2 linked regions of the Sorangium aterium genome follow. The protein of the gene in region 1 interacts with the protein of each later gene in a pairwise test. Links are inferred from orthologs where the notes say so. Each region holds a gene or a part of one and is shown on either strand. Other genes may lie near its edges.

What was found. Proteins that work in one complex are often made in the same cells at the same time.
Region 2: the proteins of POL72_RS09355 (region 1) and POL72_RS01845 interact in binary tests that used the Escherichia coli proteins (3 or more experiments, as listed by UniProt). The link is inferred for Sorangium aterium from one-to-one orthologs.

What each region holds. Positions count from the first base shown.
Region 1 is NZ_JAQNDK010000001.1:2,568,804-2,573,707, reverse strand. What follows is about bases 1,392-4,244. They hold POL72_RS09355 (PTS sugar transporter subunit IIA), read left to right. Parts: upstream 1,392-2,504; coding sequence 2,505-2,984; downstream 2,985-4,244. Other genes in these bases: hprK (HPr(Ser) kinase/phosphatase), read left to right, coding at 3,029-4,244; hpf (ribosome hibernation-promoting factor, HPF/YfiA family), read left to right, coding at 1,727-2,095; POL72_RS09365 (sigma-70 domain-containing protein), read left to right, coding at 1,392-1,436. In the rest of the region: POL72_RS09370 (oxygenase MpaB family protein), read right to left, coding at 1-743; more of POL72_RS09365, read left to right, coding at 1,092-1,391; more of hprK, read left to right, coding at 4,245-4,276; RNase adapter RapZ, read left to right, coding at 4,273-4,904. UniProt on the Escherichia coli protein: Seems to have a role in regulating nitrogen assimilation.
Region 2 is NZ_JAQNDK010000001.1:551,977-557,322, reverse strand. The notes cover bases 1,426-4,720. They hold POL72_RS01845 (DUF4118 domain-containing protein), read right to left. Parts: upstream 4,350-4,720; coding sequence 1,626-4,349; downstream 1,426-1,625. Other genes in these bases: kdpC (potassium-transporting ATPase subunit KdpC), read right to left, coding at 4,364-4,720; POL72_RS01850 (response regulator), read right to left, coding at 1,426-1,610. Also shown: POL72_RS01855 (DEAD/DEAH box helicase), read left to right, coding at 1-885; more of POL72_RS01850, read right to left, coding at 903-1,425; more of kdpC, read right to left, coding at 4,721-4,936; potassium-transporting ATPase subunit KdpB, read right to left, coding at 4,957-5,346. UniProt on the Escherichia coli protein: Member of the two-component regulatory system KdpD/KdpE involved in the regulation of the kdp operon. KdpD may function as a membrane-associated protein kinase that phosphorylates KdpE in response to environmental signals.

The DNA.
Region 1 (4,904 bases):
GCCGCCTGCACGAGGCCGCGCAGCCCGGGCGGAGGCCGCGGCAGCCCGACGGCGTCGAGCATGCGATCGTCGATCATCGCGTGGAGGACCGGCGCCCCGAGCGGCCATAGCGCTCTCGGCAGCGCCCAGCCCAGCACGAGGTCCCGCGTCGCGACGGCGAGCCTCCGGTTGTCCTCCGAGAACCGCAGGTGCTCCGCCTCGTAATCGAGGTTGAACCGCTCGAACGCCTCGTAGCTCGGCGGGATATCCTTGATGTTCATCAGCCCCCCGACCTGCTTCCAGTAGTGGTACGCCGCGAGCTTCTCCTTTTCGAGCAGCGCGCGCCAGGCGAAGCGCTCGTTCCAGCGGATGGGCTCGAAGATGAACGTCGACAACGTGTACAGGTACTCGTCGTTCGGGATGGCGTAACGCCCGTGCTGCCGGTTCATGCGCCGCAGCGCCGCCCGGCCGCGGTCGCTGTCGTATCCGTTCTCCAGCATCTCGGAGAGGATGAGGACCGTGTCGTCGTAGCGCTTCTGGGTGCGCTGGAGGAGCTCCCCTGTCTGCACCAGGAGCGGTGTGCCCTTGGCGATCCCGAACACACGGAACAGCGCGAGCTCGAGGGCGTGCTGCGTGTCCCAAGAGAAATCATAGCACGTCGAGAGAAATGCAATCTCCTGATGATCCTTGACCGGATCCAGGTTTGCTTCGATATGGTCGCGGATCGCATAACGCGATCGCGATTCGGGAGGGGCCCAGCGCATGGAAGATCTCCTGATGTGTATCCGCCCGATGACGCGTCCATTTCTATCATGCCTCACGCATCCTGGCGGAAACATCGCTGAACAGATGAAGACGTCGGTCGTGGCGAGCGGGGCGAGACGAGGTGAGGTGCGGTTCACCGTGGAGCGCCGTGATCATGAGCCGTGACGCGGCGGCGGGCCCGCGGCGGGCGAGCCGGCTGGCCAGGCTCCGCGCGGCGAGGCCGCGGGGAGGGCCGCGGAGCGCGGCGACGAGACGCTCGATCAGCTCGGTCTCGCGCTCGGCTTTCGGGCCTGCTTTCGCGCGCCCAGGCGCGTGCGCGGCCTGCGCGAAGGTGGCACGCTAGCGCCGTGCCGCCTGTCATCGACGACATGATCCAGGAGCTCCTTACACGCCATAGGTCGACCGGTCGGGTGGACCTCAACGACATCGCCGAAGTCGTCGACCGGCGGGCGGTCTCGTACGAGGAGGTGGAGTACATCATCGACCGGCTGGAGTCGGAGGGCCTCCGCGTCGCCGAGCCGCTCGATCCGGGCGATGTCGAGGTGCTCCGGGCCGTCCTCGCGAGCGCGAGGCGGCTCGCGGCCGAGCTCGGGCGCACACCCACGATCGGCGAGATCGCGCTGGCCTCGGGCCAGGCCCCGCACACGGTGCGCCGGGCGCTGGAACAAGCGGGGCGTGCCAAGGCTTGTTGAGAGGAGGCGCGCTCGCCGCGCAGGACGCAGCGCGGCAAGCCATGGTGACGCGTGGGCACGACCAGGTGCGCGAGAGGTGGCGAGCGGCGCCAAGCCGCGACAATTCCCGGCAAGTCAGGGCAAGGCGCGGCAAGACCCGCAGAAACGGAACGACGCCAAACAAAACGAAAGCGCTGCGCCGTTGAGTGCAGACTGGAGCTCTACATCAGTGTTACTATGGAGATGGAGGGGTGCTCTGTAGCCGTAGTCGATTGTTTCATCTACGCATCAGGGAAGGAAGGCTGGACCCGATGAACATCACGATCACGTTCCGGCATATGGTGGGTACCGACGCCGTGAAGAAGTACGCCCACGAGAAGGTGGCCAAGCTCCAGAAGTTCCTTAGGCAGGCGATGACGGCGCAGGTCACCCTCTCCGTAGAGGGTCTGACGCATGTCGCCGACGTTCGCATCTCCTCCGGCAGTCTAGCCTTCCATGCGACCGAACGGGGTGAGGACATGTACGCGTCGATCGACACGGTCCACGACAAGCTCGAGCGGCAGATCCGCGATGGAAAGGGACACACCATGGCGCGGAAGCGCGGCGCGACGAGCGCCGGCGAGTACGCCGTGGAGGTGGAGCGCGAAGCGGTGGCCTCGGCGGGGCGCACCCGATCGTAAACCACCGGGCGCTCCGCCGAGGCGCGGCGCGCGAACCGGAGCGAGGGCCGCCGCGCCCGCTGGCGCGGCGCGCTCCCGCCCCGTGAGCCGCCGCTCGCGGGCGAGGCGGCGCGCTCCCTCCGCGTGAGCCGCAGCTCTCGCCGCGGCGGCGAAGGGCGCTCGTCTCTATCGGCTCGCCCCCAGCGCACGCACGACCTGCCCGGAGCGCCGCGGCGGTCGCCCAGCGACCGCGGCGCGAAGATCGCTCCCTCCGGGACGCTCGCCGCGATAGCGTCCTTGAGTCGCGTACCCGAGGTCCCCAGGGTACGATGGCCACATCGGCTCGCTTGGCCCTGGCCGAGCGCCGCGCCGACCGTGCCACGTGCGCCGTTCCAGAGCCCTCTCACCTCGCCCGAGCGCCGAAATCAGCATGCAAGTCCGCGACATCTTGACCGCGCACCAGGTATCCGTCGCCAGCGAGCAGGAGGGGGTCGTCCGCTCGAAGGCGGACGCGCTCCGCCGGCTCGCCGCCCTGCTCGCGACAGGACAGCCGGGGGTCAAGGCCGACGACATCGAGCGGGTGCTCGGCGAGCGCGAGCGCCTGCAGTCCACCGGCGTCGGCAGCGGCGTGGCCATCCCCCACGGCGCGATGGAGGGCGTCGATCGGCTGATCGGCGCGGTCCTGATCTGCCCGAAGCCGATCGACTTCGACGCGATCGACGGGGCGCCGGTGTCGATCCTCGTGGCCGTGATCGGGCCGAAGCGCGCTACGGGCGAGCACCTGAAGACGCTGGCGCGCATCTCCCGTCTGCTGCGGGACGAAAGCTTCAGGCGGCGCCTGCTCGGCGCCTCGACCGGGCGCGCGGCGTTCGAGCTCATCGCCGCCGAGGAAGGGAGGTCGGTGTCATGAGCGGCCCGCGCAGCAGCGGACAGGAAGGGGAAGGAGGCGGCCGGATGCCCCCCTCGACCGGCGGAGGGCGCGCGGACCGCCCCGTCATCGCGGTGCGGAGCCTGATGGCCGACGAGGGGCTCGGCATCGATCTCACGCTCATCGCCGGCGCCGCGGGCCTCGATCGGCCCATCATGAACACCCGCATCCAGAAGTCCGGGCTCGCGCTCGTCGGCCACTTCCACGGCATCGTGCCGACGCGGGTGCAGATCCTCGGGCAGACAGAGCTCTCGTTCCTCCACAAGCTCTCCCGCGAAGACCGGCTCCTGTCGCTGCGCGGCTTCTTCGAGCTCGGCCTGTGCTGCGTCATCGTCACGCAGGGCGATCAGCCGTTCGAGGCGAACGGCTCCGGCATCGGGTTCGTCCCTGTGCCTGAGCTCGCGCAGTGCGCCGAGGAGACCGGGACGCCGCTCCTCGTCTCGGCCGTGCGATCGAGCGCCACGATCACCGCGCTGCACGCGCTGCTCGACGATCGCCTGGCGCCGCGACTGCGCCTGCACGGCGTGCTCGTCGACGTCTTCGGCGTGGGCCTCCTTCTCATGGGGTCGAGCGCGATCGGCAAGAGCGAGTGCGCGCTCGATCTCGTGATGCGCGGCCACCGGCTCGTGGCCGACGACGCCGTGGAGTGCGATTACCGTCCTCCCGGCATGGTCTTCGGGGCCCCGGCGGAGCTCCTCCGGTACCACCTCGAGGTGCGTGGCCTCGGCATCCTCAACGTGAAGGACCTCTTCGGCGTCACGTCGATCCGCGAGCGCAAGCGGATCGACGTCGTGGTGAAGCTGGTCGAGTGGTCGAAGGACACCGAGTACGATCGGCTCGGGCTGGACGAGCGGTACCACACCATCCTCGGCGTGAAGATCCGGGAGCTCGTCATCCCCGTGCGCCCGGGCCGCGACATGGCGTCGATCCTCGAGGTCGCCGCCCGCAACGAGCTCCTGAAGAACGCCGGGTTCCACGCGGCCCGCGAGTTCTTCGGCAACGTCGAGGGCGAGCTGCTCCGCGAGCGCTCGCCGGAGGAGTCGTCGATCCCGCCGCCGGCGAGGCTCGCCGAGGAAGGCGCCTCGCGGAGCGCCGCGCCGCCCGGCCCGCCCCGGCCTCCGCCGCCCGGCCGCGGCGTGGACGCGCCGAACCCCCCGAGCAGCGCCTTCCGGCCGCCCGCGGATCGGGGCAGGCCGCCCCCCGATCGCCCGAGCTCCGGGTTCAGCCCCACGGAGTCGTCCGTGAGCCTGCCGCGGCCGAGGAGGCGAGGGTGAGCAACGCAGGCGATCAGCAGCAGCACGGCCTGCACGGGCCCGACGGCGCGCCGGGGCGCGTCGTCGTCGTCACGGGCCTCTCCGGCGCGGGCAAGTCGACGGCGCTCCACGCCCTGGAGGACCTCGGGTTCTTCTGCGTCGACAACCTGCCCACGTCGCTCGTGCAGCCGGCGGTCGAGGCGTGCGAGTCGGGCGGGATCACCCGGATCGGGCTCGGCATCGACGTCCGGGTGGGCTCCTTCCTGGCGGGCGCCACGGCGGCGCTCGACTCCATCCGGAACGGACGGGACGTGGTGATCCTCTTCCTCGACGCCTCGGACGAGACGCTGCTCCGGCGCTTCAGCGAGACGCGGCGCCCGCACCCGCTGACGACCGGCGGCAGCGGCGCCATCGCGATGCTCGACGGCGTCCTCCTCGAGCGCGAGCGGCTCGCGTCGTTGCGGGCCAGGGCGACCATCGAGCTCGACACGACCCGGCTGTCGACGCACGACCTGCGCCGCGTCGTCATCGAGCGGCTGCGCCCCTCGAAGGTCGAGGTGCCCCGGATGTCCACCCGGTTCGTCTCGTTCGGTTACAAGTACGGCATCCCGCTCGACGCCGATCTGCTCTTCGACGTCCGCTTCCTCGA
Region 2 (5,346 bases), 2.0 Mb from region 1 along the record:
CCCGATCTCATCCTGCAAAAGCAGCTCGATCGGCTGAAGACAGAGAAGCTCGCGGAGCTGAAGGCGGCGGGCGTGGAGTACGAGCAGCGGATGGAGGAGCTCGAGAAGCTCGATTATCCGAGGCCGAACCGCGAGTTCATCTACGGGACCTTCAACGACTTCGCGCGGCGGCACCCCTGGGTAGGGCAGGAGAACATCCGCCCGAAGGGCGTGGCGCGCGAGATGTACGAGCAATACCTGTCGTTCAGCGAGTACATCCGGGAGTACAACCTGGAGCGGGCGGAGGGGCTGCTCCTCAGGTACGTCTCCGAGGTGTACAAGGCGCTCGTCCAGACGGTGCCCGAGTACGCGAAGGACAGCGACACCATCGACATGATCGCCTATTTCCGGGCGCTCATCCGGGGCGTGGACTCGAGCCTGCTCGACGAGTGGGAGCGGCTGCGCGACCCGTCGTTCCAGCCGCGCTCGGCGGCCCCGGGCGGCGCCGGGGAGCCGGCCGCGTTCGACGTCACGCGGAACGTCAAGGACTTCACGGTGCTCGTGAGGAACGAGCTCTTCTTCTTCCTGCGCGCGCTGGCCCGCCGCGACTACGAGGTCGCCTCCGAGATGGTGGAGGGGGAGGAGGCGCCCTGGACGGCGGAGCGGCTGGACGAGGCGCTCCGGGGCTATTACGCGGAGCACGCCGCGATCCGCACCGATCCGGCGGCCCGGAGCCCGAGCAACACGATCATCCACCCCGCCGAGGACGGCGGCTCCTGGGTGGTCCAGCAGATCATCGCCGATCCGGAGGACCACAACGACTGGATGCTCGACTGCAAGGTGGATATCGATCGCTCGCGCGACGCGGGGCGGCCGGTCATCGTGCTCCGGCGCATCGCGAGCTGAGAGCGCGCTCGCGTTGGCTACGGCTCGACTCGAGTCCCCTTGAGCCGGTAGCCCACGCCGGGCTCGGTGATCAGGATCTGCGGTCGCGCCGGGTCGCGCTCCAGCTTGTGCCGCAGCTGCGCCATGTAGACGCGCAGATAGTGTGTCTGCCCCGCGTAGGCAGGGCCCCACACCTCGCCGAGGAGCTGGCGGTGCGTCAGCACCTTTCCGGCGTGTCGGATCAGCGTCGTGAGCAGCTTGTACTCGATCGGTGTCAGGTGGATCTCCTCGCCGCCCCGCAGCACGACCCGGCGCGCGAGATCGACATCGACGTCCTGCACCTTGAAGGTTGAGCTCTCCGCCTTCGCCGCGTGGGCGGCGTGGCGCAGGGCCACGCGCAGCCGCGCCAGGAGCTCACCCGCGCTGAACGGCTTGGTCAGGTAATCGTCGGCGCCGCCGTCCAGCGCGTCGATCTTGTCCTGCTCCTGGCCGCGGGCCGACAGCACGATGATCGGGACAGCGGTCCACTCCCGGAGCCGCCGGGTCACCTCCAGGCCGTCCATGTCAGGGAGCCCGAGATCGAGGAGCACGAGATCCGGATTGCGCGTCGTCGCCTGGGCGATGCCCTCGGCGCCCGTCTCCGTCTCCACGAGCCGGTAGCCGCGGGCCGCCAGCATCGCGCGCAAGAAGCGGCGCATCTGCGGCTCGTCCTCGATCAGCAGCACGAGAGGAGACGCTTCCGCCATCGCCCACCCACGATATCAAGCGCCCGCGGCCGCCGGCAGCTCCGGGGCGGCGAGGTGCGGCGGGCGGCCCTCGATGGGCAACGTCACGCGGAAGACCGCGCCCCCATGAGGCCGATCCTCGGCCGTGATCTGTCCGCCGTGCGCGGCCACGATGCCGCGGCAGATGGTGAGGCCGAGGCCGAGGCCGCGCTGCGTCTGGCCGCGGCCTCGGTGGAATTTCTCGAAGATGGCCTCCTCCTCGCCGGGCGGTAGGCCCGGACCGCGATCCGCGATCTCGAGCATCGCCGTGCTCCGCTCGGTGAACCCCCGGATCCCGATCGGGCTGCCGGCCGGCGAGTACTTGAGCGCGTTCTCGAGCAGGTTGATGAGCACCTGCTCCATCAGCACGCCATCCATCGGGACGAGCTCCGTGGCCCGGTCGAGCTCGATCGAGACCTCCCGGCCTTCCAGGCGCTCCTCGACCCGGTTCAGCGCTGCCCCCACGATCTCCTCGAGCGGCAGCCACTCCTTCTTCACCGCGAGCGCGCCGGACTCCAGGCGCGTCATGTCGAGCAGGTTGCGCACGAGGCGCTCGAGCCGCTGCGCCTCCTCCAGCACGGTCTGCGTCAGGTCGCGCCGGGCCGCCGGGTCGAGCGCGGCCCCCTCGTCGAGCAGCGCGCCCGCGACGCCGGTGATCGTGGCGAGCGGCGTGCGCAGGTCGTGCGAGACCGAGCTCAGGAGGGCGTTGCGGAGCTCCTCCGCCTGGGCGTGGAGCTGCGCGCGCTGGGCCTGCCGCGCGAGCAGGGCGCGCTCCAGCGCGAGCGACGTCTGCGTGGCGAAGGCGCCGAGCAGCTCGCGCCGGCCCAGGTCGAGGGACTGCCACGACCCGCGCGGCCGGACGCTGAGGACGCCGATCGGCCCGGAGGACCCCTGGAGCGGCAGGTGCATCGCGCCCGCGCTCGGGAGCGTGTCGGTCCCGGCCCCCGCGACCTTGCCGCGCGCATACGCCCACTCCGCGACAGCCCGCTCCTGCTCGCCGGCGACAACGCCCTCCGCCGTCCCCGCGCAGACGGCGAGGCGGCCGTCGGGGCCGGGCAGGAGGACCACCGCATCGGCCTCGAAGACGTCGCGCACGTGGCGCGCCGCCGCGAGGCTGAGCTTGTCGGTCTCGCGCAGGGCGGTCAGCTCCCTGCTCATCGCGTAGAGCGCCGCTGTGCGCTGCTCCCGCTGGCCGGCGCTCTCGGCGTCGCGGCGGATGCGCACGGTGAGGCCGGCGATGATCAGCGCCACGAGCAGCATGATCGCGAACGTGACGAGGTACCGGAGGTCGCTGACGACGAAGGTCAGGTACGGCTTGACGAAGAAGAAATCGAAGGCCGCGACGCCGAGCACCGAGGCGAGCACCGAGGGGCCTCGCCCGAAGCGGCTCGCGACGAAGACGACCCCGAGCAGGTACACCATGATGAGGTTCGCCAGGTCGGAGGACGGGTGCATGACCCACGAGACCAGCGTGCAGAGCGCCACGACGCCCGCGCTGAGGGCGTAGGCCAGCGGCGCGACGCGGCGCCGCTCCGGCGACCCGACCTCGGACCGCTGCGCCTCCGCCGTCCCCTGGATGACGTAGACGTCGATGTCGCCGCTCTGGCGCACGAGATCGTCGAGCAGCGAGCCGTAGACGAAGTCCTTCCAGCGAGGGTGGGTCGGCTTGCCGACGACGATCTTGCTGACGTTGTGCTGCCTGGCGTACCGCAGGACCTCCCCGGCGACCTGAGCGCCGTGGAGCTGGACCGTGGTGGCGCCGAGGCGCTCGGCGAGCGCGAGGTTCCGGTCGACCCGCCCGCGGTCGGCCTGGGAGAGCCGCGCCTGCGCCGGCGTCTGCACGGTGACCGCGTGCCACTCCGCCTTCAGGCTGCCGGCCATCCGCCGCGTCGCCCGGATGAGCCGCGCCGACATGGGGCTCGGCCCCACGCAGACGACGATCCGCTCGGCGACGGCCCACGTCTTCTGGATGCCGTGGGCGCGCATGTAGCCGCGCATCTGATCGTCGACGCGCTCGGCGGTGCGCCGCAGGGCGAGCTCGCGCAGGGCGATCAGGTTGCCCTTGCGGAAGAAGTTGCTCGCCGCGCGCTCGATCTGCTCCGAGAGGTAGACCTTGCCCTCGCGCAGCCGCTCGAGGAGGTCGTCCGGCGGGAGGTCGATGAGCTCGATCTCGTCGGCGCGCTCGATCATCGAGTCGGGCACCGTCTCCCGGACCACGACGCCGGTCACCTGGGCCACGACGTCGTTCAGGCTCTCGATGTGCTGGACGTTGACGGTTGTGTAGACGTCGATCCCCGCGTCGAGGAGGTCGATGACGTCCTGCCAGCGCTTCGGGTGCCTGAGCCCCGGCGCGTTCGTGTGCGCGAGCTCGTCGACGAGGAGGAGCTTCGGGCGGCGCTCCAGCGCGGCCTCGAGGTCGAAGTCGCGCAGCGTCCTGCCGCGGTGCTCGACCTCGATCGCCGGCAGGCGCGGCAGCGGCGGAGGCCCGCCGAGGAGCGCCTCCGTCTCGGCGCGCCCGTGCGTCTCGACCCACCCGACGACGACGTCGACGTCTTCGGCGTGGAGCGACCGCGCCGCCGCCAGCATCGCGTACGTCTTGCCGACGCCGGGCGCAGCGCCGAAGAAGATCTTGAGCTTGCCCTTCCCCTCGCGCTCCTCCTCCTCGCGGGCCGCGGCGAGCAGCGCCTCGGGATCCGGCCGGTCTTCGCGTGCGTCCGCCACCGCTCGCGCTCTCCTCAGCGGGCGCCGTCGAGGGCGAGGTTCAGGAGCAGCACGTTCACGTGGGGCTCGCCGAGGAGGCCGAGAAAGCGCCCCTCGGTGTGCCGCGCGACGAGCCGGCGCACCTCGTCGTCTCCCAGGCTCCGCGCGCGCGCCACGCGCCGCACCTGGTACTCCGCCGCCGCGGGGCTGATGTGCGGATCGAGGCCGCTGCCGGAGGCGGTCACCAGGTCGACGGGCACCGGCGCGGCGGCCTCCGGATCCGCGGCGCGGAGCGCCTCGATCCTGGCTTTGACCGCCTCGGCCAGGGCAGGGTTCGTGGGCCCGAGGTTGCTCCCGGCAGAGGCCTGCCCCGCGTAGGGGACGGGGCTCGTCGCCGAGGGGCGGCCCCAGAAGTAGCGCGGATCGTTGAACGGCTGGCCGAGCAGGCTCGATCCGACCACGCGGCCGCCCTGGAGCACGAGGCTGCCGTTCGCCTGGTGCGGGAACGCGGCCTGCGCGACGGCGGTCGAGAGCAGCGGGTAGGCGAACCCCGTGAGGCCGGTGAGGACGAGGAGGAGGACGAGGGCGGGTCGCAGGTGCGCGAGCATGGCGTTCTTTCCTTGGGAGCTCAGGCGAGGCCGAGGGCGGAGAGGAGGAGATCGATCCCTTTGATGCCCACGAACGGCGCGATGAGCCCGCCGAGGCCGTAGACGAGCAGGTTCCTGCGGAGCATCCGCTCCGCGCCGACGGACCGGTAGCGGATGCCCCGGAGCGCGAGCGGGATGAGCGCGACGATGACGAGCGCGTTGAAGATCACCGCGGAGAGCACGGCGCTCCGCGGCGTGGCGAGCCCCATCACGTCGAGCCGCCCGAGCGCAGGATACGTCGAGACGAAGGCCGCCGGGATGATGGCGAAGTACTTCGCGACGTCGTTCGCCAGGCTGAAGGTCGTGAGCGCGCCCCGCGTCATCAGGAGCTGCTTGCCGATCTCGACGATCTCGATGAGCTTGGTCGGGTT